4 regions of the Streptomyces sp. NPDC049597 genome follow, and region 1 is predicted to be linked to each of the others. Evidence: riboswitches for the same ligand, from Rfam matches in the RefSeq annotation. Region 1 holds a riboswitch; each other region holds the start of a gene.

Region 1 (3,438 bases):
GTCGAAGCCGTCCATCAGCGCGGCCGCGTCCGCCGGATGGACGAGGGCGATGTCGAAGTCCTCGCGCAGCCGGGAGGACAGGTGGATGTCCTCGTCGCAGTACCGCCGCCCCTTGGCCGGGTAGGCGAGGTCGGTGACGTACAGCAGGCGGGGCCTGGCGGACACGGGCGGCTCCTGAGATCGGTTGACCGCAAAACTACCCCGGCCCGGTCACAGGCGGTGCAGCAGGACCTCGGCCAGCACGCCGTCCTCCGCCCGCGCGGTCATGTACGTGTGGTGGGGCTGTCGTCTGCGGTCGGTCGGGGAGCCGGGGTTGAGCAGCCGCAGGCCGCCGGGGGCCGTGGTGTCCCACGGGATGTGGCTGTGGCCGAAGACCAGCACGTCGAGGTCGGGGAACCTCTCCGCGCAGCGCCGCTCGCGTCCGGCGGCGGGTCCCGTCTCGTGCACGACGCCGAACCGGAGACCGCCGAGCTCGGCCCGGGCCACCTCCGGCAGCCGGGCGCGCAGCTCGTCGCCGTCGTTGTTGCCGTACACGGCCAGGAGGCGGGCGGAGCGGTTCTGAAGGAGGTCGAGGGTCGCGGTGTCGACCCAGTCGCCGGCGTGGATCACCGCATCGGCCTCCTCGACACGGGCCATCACCTCGTCGGGCAGGCGGCGGGCGCGCCGGGGCACATGGGTGTCGGAGATCAGCAGCAGTCGCATGTCTCCACCTTCCCGCTGCCGGCGCCGGGCGAGCACATGGCCGCGCCGGGCGCCGCACTGACGTGTTGTCAGAGCGGGCGCCCGGCGCGATTCCATCTGCAATCGAAGCCGCGAATGCGGGGCTACGGTCAGTACGGGCCGTTCACATTGTCGATGGAGCCGTACCTGGCGGCGGCGTAGTTGCACGCGGCGGTGATGTTCGCGACCGGGTCGAAGCTGTCGAACGGCGTGCCGGGCACGTGGTAGGCCCGGAACGTCGGGTCGATCACCTGGAGAAGGCCCTTGGAGGGCGTTCCATTGATCGCGTTGATGTCCCAGTTGTTGATCGCCAGCGGATTTCCGGAGGACTCGCGCATGATGTTGCGGTGGATTCCCTCGTAGGTGCCGGGAATTCCGTGCTTGGCCATGATGTCGAGGGATTCCTTGATCCAGCCGTCGAGATCGTTGGAATACGTCTTGGCCTTGGCGGCCGGGGCCTTCTTCGCCACCGGGGCGGTGCGGGCCGCGGAGCGGTCGGCGCGGGCGGCGTCGGCGGCGCGGTCCGCGGGCACGGCCTTGGCGCCGATGGTGAGCTTCAGACCGGGACGGATCAGCGCCGGGTCGGCGCCGATGTTCCGGCGGTTGTCGTTGTAGAGCTTCTTCCAGCCACCAGTGAGGGAGTGCTCCGCGGCGATCTTCGCCAGCGAGTCGCCCGCGACGACGGTGTACGTCGCGGGGGCCTTCTTCGCCGCGGCGGGCGCCGTGGCGACGGCCTTCGCGGTCGCGGCCTTGGCCGGCTGCGCGGCACCGGCGGTGGTCGCGACGAGCAACGGCAGGGCGAGCGCGGCGCCGCCCGTGCCCGCGGCGACGAAACCGCGGACGAGTCGGCCGGACTTGGGACGGCGGTGCTTACCCAGTGCAGGCATGACGCATTCCTCTCCGTCGCCTGCGAGGTGAGCTGTCGGGTTCGGGCTGGAGATGCCCGGTCGCATGGTCGGTGCGACTTCACCCCGAGCCGTTCCGGTTTCCGGATCGGCGGCCTACCTGGGTCCCCCGCTCCTGCCGAACGTGAGTGCGTGTGGTCGGATTCCCGGACAGCGGCAGGATTCGGCGGTCCGTCCGGATTGCGGTGACCGTAAGCGAGAGCGGCCCGACGTAACAAGCCCTGAATTCACAACCGCAATTCCCGACCCGGGAAAAGGGAAGGAAATGACCTTCCTCCTTTCCTGTCGGCAACTCAACTTTCCTTCTGCGCAAGGGATGCACGGCCACCTCCCGGCGCCGTGGGGCGTGCGTCACGTGACCGACGTCACGGATCCGAGGACAACAAAGACCAGTCACCCGTTTCATGAATAAACGGACATAAAGGCAATGGGAGAGGAAAGTCCCGCACGGAAATACCGGCGCTCCATTGGGCACCAATAGTCCGTTTTCTTCCGTATGTAATAGCCTCGCCCGTGTATGTAATGCCATCACCCGCTTCGGGTACTCGCCCGTGGCGGCCGGGTGCGCGGCGCCGCCCGTACGACCGCCGCAGGCCGCTCACCGGAAGGCAACACGGGAGGACACGATGCGCGCACTGACATGGCAGGGCCGGCGGGACGTCCGGATCGAGACCGTCCCCGATCCCCGCATCACCGAGCCGAAGGATGTGATCGTCCGGGTGACGTCCACCGGCATCTGCGGTTCGGATCTCCACCTCTACGAGGTCCTGGGCCCGTACCTCGACCCCGGCGACATCCTCGGCCACGAGCCCATGGGCATCGTGGAGGAGACCGGTCCCGAGGTGACGGCCCTGTCGGCCGGCGACCGCGTCGTCGTGCCGTTCAACATCTCGTGCGGCGAGTGCTTCATGTGCGCCCAGGGCCTCCACTCGCAGTGCGAGACGACCCAGGTGCGGGACCGCGGCACGGGCGCGTCGCTGTTCGGCTACACGAAGCTGTACGGGCAGGTGCCCGGCGGGCAGGCCGAGTACCTGCGGGTGCCCTTCGGCGACACACTGCCGGTCAAGGTGCCCGAGGGGCCACCGGACGAGCGTTTCGTCTACCTCTCGGACGTCCTGCCGACGGCATGGCAGGCCGTGGAGTACGCGGACGTCCCGCCCGGCGGGTCGCTGACCGTGCTCGGGCTCGGACCGATCGGCGACATGGCCTGCCGCGTGGCCCTGCACCGGGGCGCCGGACTCGTCATCGGTGTCGACCTCGTGCCCGAGCGTCTCGACCGGGCCGAGGCGCGGGGGGTGACGGTCCTCGACCTGCGCGAGCACGACGAGGTCGCCGACGCCATCCGTGAGCTGACCAACGGCCGCGGCTCGGACGCGGTCATCGACGCCGTGGGGATGGAGGCCCACGGGGCACCGGTCGCCAAGGCCGGCCAGTGGGCGACCGGTCTGCTGCCCGGACGCGTGGCCCGGCGCGTCATGGAGCATGTCGGCGTGGACCGGCTGGAGGCGTTCTACACGGCCATCGACGCTGTACGGCGCGGCGGCACGATCTCCCTGGCCGGGGTCTACGGCGGCATGGCGGATCCCGTGCCGATGCTCACCCTGTTCGACAGGCAGATCCAGCTCCGTATGGGGCAGGCCAACGTCCGGCGCTGGGTGGACGACATCCTTCCGCTGCTGACGGACGCCGATCCGCTCGGCGTCGAGGGCTTCGCCACGCACACCCTGCCGCTGGACAAGGGCCCCGAGGCGTACGCCACGTTCCAGGCCAAGCGCGACGGCATGGTCAAGACCCTGCTGAAGCCCTAGCGACG
Region 2 (3,438 bases), on a different contig from region 1:
GGTGCTGGACGCCCGGGGGCCCGACGCCTGGCAGGCATGCGCCCCGATCGCGGGGCTGACCAACGACGACGTCTCGACCGGTGTCGACCCCGGGGACCTGCTGCCCCTGCCGGACGCGAGCCCGGAGGACGGCGCCGAGGCGAGCCCCGAGACGACGGCCGACGCGGGCGCCGGCGCGGACGCGCCGGCCGGTTCCGGTGACGCGGCCGCCGACGACCCGGCCGGGGGCGAGGCGGGCCGTCCGCAGGAGGCCCCTGCGGAGGACGCCTCCCCGGCGCCCACGCCCGAGGACGGCGACGCGCCGGTGTCCGAGTCCCCGTCCGCCGGCACGGACGCCGGGGCGCCCGACTCCGCGACCGGCACGGGCAGGCACCGCGGCGAGCCCGCCCATGACGACACCGAAACGGGCATCACGGACGAGGGGCGCGAAAGCGGTCGTCATGCCTCGCGAGGTGACGCATCGGCACGTGACGGAGTGACAGCCGACGGCGCGTACACCGTCCAGCCGGGCGACACTCTGTGGGCCATCGCCGACGAGCGGGAGGTGCCCGGAGGCTGGAGCGCGCTCTACGAGGCGAACGAGAAGACCGTGGGTGCCGACCCCGATCTCATCCTCCCCGGTCAGAGCCTCGATCTCGGCCTGGGCGACCAGTAGTTCGAGCGGCGATTCGCTGCCATATGTCCGTTCTGTGCAAGTGAGACAAGCGTCTCTTTGCTGCAACTGGCCGACACTGTCCAGCAAATTCACCCAAGCCGTGCGCGACCTGCGCAAACGCCTCCCAAGTGGAGGGCGGTTCGGGCGATTTCTCCCCGATGTTCGACTTTGAACATCGGGGAGCGGTGTGTTTACGGTCTGAACCGCTCGCCATCGCGGGCACCGTCGACCGTCACGCCGAATCCTGCCGTCGGTCGGGGGGAACAGTCGTCGCTCAGTGCGCCGAAGGCAGGAGCGGGGGACCCAAGGTAAGTGCCGGTCCCGGCCGTCGCAGACGACGGCCGTGAACGGCTGGGGGTGGAGCCGCGCGCAACGACGCGCGGCCGGGCAACTCTTCCGGCCCGAACCCGACAGCTCACCTCGCAGGCGTCGGTGAGGAGAAGCTCCATGCTGCGTTCCGGCCATGCCAAGCACCGCCGCTCCACCGTCCTCGACCGGGCGGCTCGCCTCGCAACGCTCGCCGGCGTCGCCGGTGCCGCCATCGCTGCCCCGATGCTCGGCGCCACCTCGGCGTCCGCCGCCACCGCCGCCGAGTGGGACGCCGTCGCCCAGTGCGAGTCCGGTGGCAACTGGTCCATCAACACCGGCAACGGCTACTACGGTGGCCTGCAGTTCTCCGCCTCCACCTGGGCCGCCTACGGCGGCACCGCGTACGCCCCGTCCGCCGACCAGGCCTCCAAGTCCCAGCAGATCGCGATAGCCGAGAAGGTCCTCGCCGGTCAGGGCAAGGGCGCCTGGCCGAGCTGCGGCGTGGGCCTGTCCAGCACCCCCTACAACGGCGGCTCCGCCGAGCCGGCGCAGCCCGCCGCCGAGCCGGCCGAGAAGCGTGCCGAGGCCCCGACCACCCGCTCCGAGCGTGCCGAGGCCCCCGCGCCGAAGAAGGCCGCGGCCGCCACGTTCAAGAAGGGCGACGGCGAGTACAAGGTCAAGGCCGGGGACACCCTGGGCTCGATCGCGGAGGCCGAGAAGGTCAAGGGCGGCTGGAAGAAGCTCTTCGAGCTCAACAAGGACGTCATCGAGGACGCCGACGTCATCTACCCGGGCCAGCAGCTCCACCTGAGCTGACCCCCCGCCGTCCGCGTGCCCGCGGACGGGTTCCGAGCCCCCCGGTCCGGCGCTGCTTCCCCCGTAAGCGCCGGGCCGGGGTTCGGTCGTGAAGGGCCCCGAAGAGCCTTACTTACGGGTAGCTTGCGGGCGTTTTGTCCGGCACGCACAGCGTTCATGCCCTTTTTCGTCCCACGGGGCGGGCATCGGCCGGCCTTTGCCCCGGAGACGGTTAGGCTCTTGCCGCAAGGCCAAGCAGACCTCTGCACATTTCTCGCGTCACATCCCAGAAGGAGATGCTCGTGCCGTCCATCGACGTCGTCGTAGCCCGGGAAATCCTGGACTCCCGAGGCAACCCCACGGTCGAGGTCGAGGTTGGCCTCGACGACGGCAGCACGGGTCGTGCTGCTGTTCCGTCCGGCGCCTCCACCGGTGCGTTCGAGGCCATTGAGCTCCGCGACGGTGACCAGAACCGCTACCAGGGCAAGGGTGTCGAGAAGGCCGTCCTCGCCGTCATCGAGCAGATCGGCCCCGAGCTCGTCGGCTACGACGCCACCGAGCAGCGCCTGATCGACCAGGCGATGTTCGACCTGGACGCCACCGACAACAAGGCCTCGCTCGGCGCCAACGCCATCCTCGGTGTCTCCCTCGCCGTCGCGCACGCCGCCTCCGAGGCGTCCGACCTGCCGCTCTTCCGCTACCTGGGCGGCCCGAACGCGCACCTGCTGCCCGTTCCGATGATGAACATCCTGAACGGCGGCTCGCACGCCGACTCCAACGTGGACATCCAGGAGTTCATGATCGCGCCGATCGGTGCGGAGTCCTTCTCCGAGGCCCTGCGCTGGGGCACCGAGGTCTACCACACCCTCAAGAAGGTGCTGAAGACCAAGGGCCTGTCCACCGGTCTCGGCGACGAGGGCGGCTTCGCGCCGAACCTCGACTCCAACCGCGCCGCCCTCGACCTCATCCTCGAGGCCATCAAGGAGGCCGGCTACGCCCCGGGCAAGGACATCGCGCTCGCGCTGGACGTCGCCGCGTCCGAGTTCTACAAGGACGGCGCGTACGAGTTCGAGGGCAAGGCCCGCTCGGCCGCCGAGATGACCGAGTACTACGCGGAGCTCGTCGACGCGTACCCGCTGGTCTCCATCGAGGACCCCCTGTTCGAGGACGACTGGGCCGGCTGGAAGACCATCACCGACAAGCTCGGCTCCAAGGTCCAGCTCGTCGGCGACGACCTGTTCGTCACCAACCCGGAGCGCCTGGCCCGCGGCATCGAGGAGGGCGCCGCCAACGCCCTGCTGGTCAAGGTCAACCAGATCGGTTCGCTGACCGAGACCCTGGACGCCGTCGAGCTCGCCCAGCGCAACGGCTTCAAGTGCATGATGTCCCACCGCTCCGGCGAGACCGAGGACGTCACCATCGCCGACCTGGCCGTCGCCACCAACTGCGGCCAGATCAAGACCGGCGCCCCGGCCCGCTCCGAGCGCGTCGCCAAGTACAACCAGCTGCTGCGCATCGAGGAGATCCTCGACGACGCCGCTGTGTACGCCGGCCGCAGCGCCTTCCCGCGCTTCAAGGGCTGATCACGGGCTGACACCCCCGCCTCCGTACGTCCCCGGCCCCGGTCCCGTACCGTGTCCGGGGACGTTCGCGTGTGAAGGGGAGGCGAGAGAGCATGG
Region 3 (3,438 bases), on a different contig from region 1:
GGTGTCCGTGTCTCGCTGGAGGTCCCCGCCTCCCGGCTGCCCAAGGGACTCGGTCTGCTCGCCGACGCCCTGCGCGCCCCCGCCTTCGCGCCGGGCGAGGTCGACCGGCTGGTCCGCAACCGCCTCGACGAGATCCCGCACGAGATGGCCAACCCGGCCCGCCGCGCGGCCAAGCAGCTCTCCAAGGAGCTCTTCCCGTCGTCCCTGCGGGTGTCCCGGCCGCGCCAGGGCACCGAGGAGACGGTGGCGAGGATCGACTCCGCGGCCGTACGGGCCTTCTACGAGACGCACGTTCGTCCGTCCACGTCGACCGTCGTGATCGTCGGCGACCTCTCCGGTATCGATGTGGACGCCGTCCTCGCCGACACCCTCGGGGCCTGGACGGGCGACAAGGCGGCCACCCGGCCCGTGCCGGCGATCACGGCCGACGACACCGGCCGGGTGTTCATCGTCGACCGCCCCGGCGCCGTGCAGACCCAGTTGCTGATCGGCCGTACCGGACCCGACCGCCACGACAGCGTCTGGCCCGCCCAGGTGCTCGGCACGTACTGCCTGGGCGGCACGCTGACCTCCCGGCTCGACCGCGTCCTGCGCGAGGAGAAGGGCTACACCTACGGCGTACGGGCCTTCGGCCAGGTGCTGCTGTCGGCCCCGGACGGCTCGGGCGCCTCGATGCTGGCCATCAGCGGCTCGGTGGACACGCCGAACACCGGCCCCGCACTGGAGGACCTCTGGGCGGTGCTGCGCACGCTCGCCGCGGAGGGGCTCACCGACGCGGAGCGCGACGTCGCCGTGCAGAACCTGGTCGGCGTCGCCCCTCTGAAGTACGAGACCGCGGCGTCGGTCGCGGCCACCCTCGCCGACCAGGTCGAGCAGCACCTCCCGGACGACTACCAGGCGCAGTTGTACGCCCGCCTGGCCGCGACGGGCACGGTGGAGGCGACCGCTGCGGTGGTCAGCGCGTTCCCCGTGGACCGTCTCGTCACGGTGCTGGTCGGCGACGCGGCGCAGATCGAGGCCCCGGTCAGGGCGCTCGGGATCGGTGAAGTGACCGTCGTCACGGGCTGATCGAAGGTCGCGCATCGGGCGAAAGCGCGCAGAACGAGCGCGGCGCATGCCCTACGGAACCCCGGCTTCGAGTTGTATGCCGGGGTTCCGTGCTATGTCCGGTTTGTTGGAGAGGTGGCCTGTCTGCCCTGTGGCATGCGCTACAAAACGGGCTGTCCGTTTGGTGATCGACAGACGAACTGCCTAGCGTCGGTCCGGCTGTCCGCCTGGATCACGCCGCACCCGCGGCATCGGACAGTCATCGCCGAGTCCCCTTCAGGCGCGAGCCCGGGGAGCCGGGGACCCAGTCCCCTGGGGTGAATCGGACGCCTTCGCCCGCGCGGAGGGGCCCGTAGGAGACCTTCCTGCTCCGAACCCGTCAGCTAACCCGGTAGGCGAGAAGGAAGGAAAGGACCAGCCTTTTCATGGCGTTCACCCGTGCCACCGGGAAGCACCGTGCCCCGAGCCGTCTGACGCGCAGGAGCCGGAACATCGCCGGCGTCGCGACTCTGGCCACCACCGGCGTCATCGGAAGCCTCGCCTCCCCGGCGTTCGCCGCCGACACCGAGCCCTCGGCCGAGGACACCGGCCTCACCCAGATCGTCTCCATGGGGTCCATCGCCGACGAGATCGCCGACCAGGCCGCCGCCCAGAAGAAGGAGGCCGCCGAGGCGGCCGCCAAGGCCCGGGCGAAGGCGAAGGCCGAGGCCGAGGCGAAGCGGAAGGCCGAGGCACGCGCGAAGGAGGCCCGCGAGGCCAAGGAGCGCGCCGCCCGTGAGGCCGAGCGCCGCCGCCTGAACTCCTTCCGGCTGCCCGTCGCCGGCTCGTACGTGACCACCGGTTACCAGGCCGGCGGGTCCCTGTGGTCCTCCGGCAGCCACTCCGGCGTCGACTTCCGTGCCGCGTCCGGTACGTCGGTCGTGGCCGTGGGCGCGGGCACCGTCGTCGAGGCCGGCTGGGGCGGCGCGTACGGCAACAACATCGTGCTGCGCATGAACGACGGCACGTACACCCAGTACGGCCACCTGTCGTCGATCAACGTCTCGGTCGGCCAGCGGGTGATGCCCGGCCAGCAGATCGGCCTCTCGGGCTCGACCGGCAACTCGACCGGCCCGCACCTCCACTTCGAGGCCCGGACCTCGCCGGAGTACGGCTCCGACATCAACCCGGTCGCGTATCTGCGCGCCCGTGGTGTGAGCGTCTGACCCGACGTCCTCGCGCAGACCCCCGGCGCACGCCGGGGGTCTGCGCGCTTCGGTGACGGCGCCCCCCGGGCACCCGACGGCCTGACCGTCCGCCGTCGGCGCGTCCCGGCTGTCCGCCGGGTACGTGCTCGGCGGCGGATTGCCGACGGCGTCCGGCACCGGTCGTCCGCCCGCGAAGCGGCCCGCCGGTCTGTGGCCGGGCGCGCCCCCGCGGGCTTGGCTGTGTCGGGCGGTCGGCGTCTGGCGCTGCTGGGGCGCTGTGCCGCGCTTCCCGTGGCCGTCGGCCGGGCGGGGTGCGAGTCGTGGTGGGCTTGGCCGCGTCGCTCGGCGTCTCGCGGTGCCGGGGTCGGCCGTCCGCCGGGCCGGAGGCGAGTCCTGGCGGGCTCGGCTGTGTCCGGCGGTCGGCGTCTGGCGCTGTGGGGGCCGCTGTGCTGCGCTTCTCGCGGCCGTCCGCCGGTCTTGAGGGCCGGGGCGCGGGCCCGTGGGCCCTGCCTGCGTCAGACGGCTGTCGTCTTGCTCTGCGGGGGCGGGGCCGACCGGGCCCCCGGTGGCCCGCACCGCGACCCAGCGCCGTCGGGCGCCTGCCGTCGCCCCGGTCCGGTGACGCCCGTCGTGGCGATCGAATTACGCCGTTTCCGGCCAAAAGATATCCATGGATTCCGGTCGGCCATCGGAAAATCCCGTGGACTGGAATAGAGTCACCGGACACGAGTCAATCGGCTGCGTTTCGCGCGGATCGAGGCGGAGGTTCGGACATGCGCATTCCCGCGCACTCTGTATGCACGGCGATCCGCGACGACATCGTCTCCGGTGTATTCGAGCGGGGCAGCCGGCTCACCGAGGAGAACCTCGCCCGCCGCTACGGGGTCTCCCGCGTCCCCGTCCGCGAGGCCCTGCGGACCCTGGAGTCGGAGGGCTTCGTCGTCACCCGACGCCACGCCGGCGCGCACGTCGCCGAGCCCACCGAGCAGGAGGCGGCCGACCTGCTGGAGATCCGCATGCTGCTGGAGCCGCTCGGTGCCGCGCGCGCCGCCCAGCGGCGCACCGAGGCCCATCTCAAGGTGCTGCGCGGCCTGGTGAGGCTCGGTCAGGAAAGAGCGCGCCGCGGGCAGGGCGAGGACCTGCGCTCCCTGGGCGCCTGGTTCCACGAGACGCTCGCGCAGGCCTGCGGCAGCCCGGGGCTGAC
Region 4 (3,438 bases), on a different contig from region 1:
TCGCCCCGCAGCCGCCGGCCGATCCACGGCACCAGGTACTCCCGCGCCCAGTGGATGTCGTCGCGCCGCACCTCGAAGGCACCGCGCGGCGGGAGCGGCGGCCAGGGCTGGTCCGGGTCGGCGGGTACGTCGAGACCGAGCACCTGGGCGGCGCGCAGGGCGACGCGGGTGTGGCCCTCGGGCGACAGGTGCAGCCGGTCAGCGTCCCAGGCACGCCGGTCCTGAACGGACTTGAGCGACCACAGGTCGAGGACGGGGCAGTCGTGGCGGTCGGCGATGGCCCGCACGTGCGCGGTGTACGTGGCGATCTTTCCGCGCAGATGGCGCAGGACCGGCACGTCCCGGGTGTCGAAGCCGGTGGTCACCATGACCGTGCCGACCGAGCTCTTGAGGTCGGCGACCGCCCGCTCGAACCGCTCGGCCACGTCGTCCGGGTCGCTGCCCGGCCGGATGATGTCGTTGCCTCCCGCGCAGAACGTCACCAGGTCTGGGGCGAGTTCCTTGGCCCTCGGGACCTGCTCGTCGACGATCTGGTCGAGGAGGCGGCCGCGTACGGCGAGGTTGGCGTACCGGAAGGTGTGTTCCGGCGTCAGGTCGGCGAGCAGCACCGCGAACCGGTCCGCCCAGCCGACGTACGTCCCGTCGGGACCGGGGTCTCCCACGCCCTCGGTGAAGCTGTCACCGATCGCCGCGTACGACCCGAATGCGCCCTTGTTCTCTGTTCTCGAATCGTCTGCCACGGGAGCACATCTTTCCTTTACGGATGTGACCTACGCGACCGTAAGGAGGGGTTGACGCGAGGTGATCTGTGCCACCGGTCAAGTTTCCACCAAGCCGGAATACGCGGAATCCCCCGCTCCGCCGCCGGACGGAACGAGGGATGCGCGGTCGGCGGCCCAACGGGCCACCGGAGTACGTCAGATGGAGACGCCGTGCTGGCGCAGGTAGGCCAGCGGGTCGATGTCGGAGCCGTACGACGGGCTGGTGCGGATCTCGAAGTGCAGGTGCGGACCGGTGGAGTTGCCGGTGGAGCCGGACAGACCGATCTGGTCGCCGCCCGAGACGCTCTGACCGCTGGAGACGGACAGGGAGGAGAGGTGGGCGTACTGCGAGTAGGTGCCGTCGCCGTGCTGGATGACGACCTCGTTGCCGTACGAGCCGTTCCAGCCGGCCGAGACGACGGTGCCCGGGCCGACGGACTTCACGCTCGTGCCGCTTCCGGCGATGAAGTCGACACCGGTGTGGTACCCGCTGGACCACATGGCGCCGGACGCGCGGTACGGCGTGGAGACACCGCCGCCGACCGGAAGGGTCCAGCCGGAGGACGCCGGGGCGGCCTTCTCGGCGGGGGCCTCGGCAGCGGCGGGAGCGGCCGCGGGAGCGGCGGGAGCGGCGGTCCGCGAGGCGTCGCGCGAGGACCGGGGCGTGGACTCGGAGCGCGGCTCGGGGTCGTTCTTCGCCTTCGACTTCGCGTTGATGGTCAGTTCGAGACCCGGGTGGATCAGCGCCGGGTCCGCACCGATGGCGCGGCGGTTGTCGTTGTAGAGCTTCTTCCAGCCGCCGCGGACGTTCTGCTCGTCGGCGATCTCGGCGAGGCAGTCCCCGGCGACGACGGTGTACGTCTTCGGGGCCTTCTTCTCGGCGGCCGGAGCGGCCGCCGGGACCGAGGCCGGGGCGACCTTCTGGGGAGCGGCGGCGGGGGTCGCGGCGTTGGCGCCGGTCGCGCCGAGCAGCGGCAGGGCTATGGCGGCGCTGCCCGCACCGGCGACGGCGAAGCCGCGGGTGAGGGGGTGGGACTTGGGACGGCGGTGCTTACCCTTTCCGGGCATGGCGCATTCCTCTCCGGCGCCTGCGAGGTGAGCTGTCGGGTTCGGGCTGGAGGTGCCCGTTCGCACTTGTTGCACGAATTAACCCCGAGCCGTCCGAATTCTTCGGATACGGCGTACTACCTGGGTCCCCCGCTCCTGCCACGCGTGGGTGGGTTCGAAGTCCGGTCGGCGGCAGGATTAGGCGGTCCGTCCGGATTGAGCGTGACCGTAGGCGAGTCCACCGGGCGGAACAAGCCGCGAATTCCCCCCGACTTTCACCGTCGTGTTTTCCGGGCCGCTCCGGTCGTCACCCTCCGTGGACGAGAGGCGGTCAATTCCCTTGCAGACGACGGAATTGACACGGGGAAAGCGGGCACGTTCCGTCACGAATATGATCCTGCTCACGAGCCACGGCCCATCTCACCCGCAGGCGGGGCACGTTATCCGCAAAGCCTCAATTCGGACAGAAGGCGCGAATAATCATCTAAGCGTGCACTTGGGTGTCAAGATCGGTCCACAACGCCCGACTTCGTCCCCTGCTGCCGCACGGCCTGCGGCGGAACCCTCTCATCGTCCGTTTCCGGTCATCCTGAATTCAGCCGCGTCGGCTCCCAGGGATACGCCCCGCGAATGACGGCAGTTCCCCCGCACCCAAACGGAATCCGACCGGACCGGTGCCGGCTCCTCGGTTTCGGTCACGGCGCCGGCAATTCCACGCGGAGCCCGTCACGCCGTGCCGCGGGTGCGAGGCGGACACCGCCCCTCGTAACGGTGCCGGGGCGGCGGTCCCACAGCCGCGCCCGCGGGCACCGAACGCGCCCCGACCGACATGGTTGCCTCATGAACCTGTGCCGTATCGTCGGATCGCGCCATCGTCGGCGAACGGCGCCGACGGCCGTCACCTGAAGGAGTCCACGTGACGCAGCAGCTGCCGCAGGCCCCGTCGACCGAGCCCCGGCTGGCCGGGGTGCGAAACTTCCGGGACGTGGGCGGACTGCCGACCGTGGACGGCGGGCGCGTGCGGCACGGCCGGCTCTACCGCAGCGGACACCTCGCGCACGCCACCGAGAGCGACGCCGCCTTCCTCGCGTCCCTCGGGCTGCACACGATCTTCGACTTCCGCAATGCGGCGGACCAGAGGCTGGAAGGCCCGGACGTCGAGCTGCCGGGCGTGCGCAACGTCAATCTCCCGCTGAGCGACCCGGCCGACGGCGCGGAGTTCTGGAAGATGGTCCGGGACGGCAACCTCGACCAGCTGAAGTCCATCCTCGCCGACGGCAAGGGCGCCGCCCGGATGATCGCCTCGTACCGGATGATCGTCAAGGAGCGGACCGCCGAGCACAGCCGCGTCCTGCACGCGCTGGCCGAGGACAGCGTCCCGGCGCTGATGCACTGCGCGGCCGGCAAGGACCGCGCCGGCCTGTCGATCGCGGTGACCCTGCTCGCCGTCGGCGTGGAGCGCGAGGCGATCGAGGCGGACTACCTGAAGTCCAACGACCCGCACCGCCGCTACAAGGTCAAGCGCGGCGACGACTCCCCCGAGGCCATGTCGGAGGAGGTCATGGACCTGCTGAGCCCGCTGTTCGACGCCCGCGCCGCCTATCTGTCCGCCGCGTTCGAGACGATCGAG

The links. A riboswitch is a leader RNA that binds a small molecule or an ion and turns the genes downstream of it on or off. The one in region 1 is predicted to bind cyclic di-AMP.
Positions count from the first base shown of each region.
Region 2: another riboswitch for cyclic di-AMP. It lies ahead of AB0K02_RS05195 (transglycosylase family protein); the one in region 1 lies ahead of AB0K02_RS14405 (LysM peptidoglycan-binding domain-containing protein).
Region 3: another riboswitch for cyclic di-AMP. It lies ahead of AB0K02_RS11420 (M23 family metallopeptidase); the one in region 1 lies ahead of AB0K02_RS14405 (LysM peptidoglycan-binding domain-containing protein).
Region 4: another riboswitch for cyclic di-AMP. It lies ahead of AB0K02_RS09890 (LysM peptidoglycan-binding domain-containing M23 family metallopeptidase); the one in region 1 lies ahead of AB0K02_RS14405 (LysM peptidoglycan-binding domain-containing protein).

Region 1 covers NZ_JBFAOY010000010.1:125,296-128,733, forward strand. The annotation lists gene AB0K02_RS14395 (hypothetical protein) at 1-165, opposite strand, end outside; gene AB0K02_RS14400 (metallophosphoesterase) at 211-702, opposite strand; gene AB0K02_RS14405 (LysM peptidoglycan-binding domain-containing protein) at 831-1,607, opposite strand; cyclic di-AMP (ydaO/yuaA leader) riboswitch at 1,612-1,766, opposite strand; gene AB0K02_RS14410 (zinc-dependent alcohol dehydrogenase) at 2,252-3,433, shown strand.
Region 2 covers NZ_JBFAOY010000002.1:301,898-305,335, forward strand. The annotation lists gene AB0K02_RS05190 (transglycosylase family protein) at 1-655, shown strand, start outside; cyclic di-AMP (ydaO/yuaA leader) riboswitch at 926-1,099, shown strand; gene AB0K02_RS05195 (transglycosylase family protein) at 1,103-1,780, shown strand; gene eno (phosphopyruvate hydratase) at 2,056-3,342, shown strand; gene AB0K02_RS05205 (septum formation initiator family protein) at 3,435-3,438, shown strand, end outside.
Region 3 covers NZ_JBFAOY010000007.1:181,346-184,783, reverse strand. The annotation lists gene AB0K02_RS11425 (pitrilysin family protein) at 1-1,068, shown strand, start outside; cyclic di-AMP (ydaO/yuaA leader) riboswitch at 1,301-1,459, shown strand; gene AB0K02_RS11420 (M23 family metallopeptidase) at 1,473-2,252, shown strand; gene AB0K02_RS11415 (GntR family transcriptional regulator) at 3,008-3,438, shown strand, end outside.
Region 4 covers NZ_JBFAOY010000006.1:94,739-98,176, forward strand. The annotation lists gene AB0K02_RS09885 (SGNH/GDSL hydrolase family protein) at 1-740, opposite strand, end outside; gene AB0K02_RS09890 (LysM peptidoglycan-binding domain-containing M23 family metallopeptidase) at 918-1,829, opposite strand; cyclic di-AMP (ydaO/yuaA leader) riboswitch at 1,834-1,990, opposite strand; gene AB0K02_RS09895 (tyrosine-protein phosphatase) at 2,725-3,438, shown strand, end outside.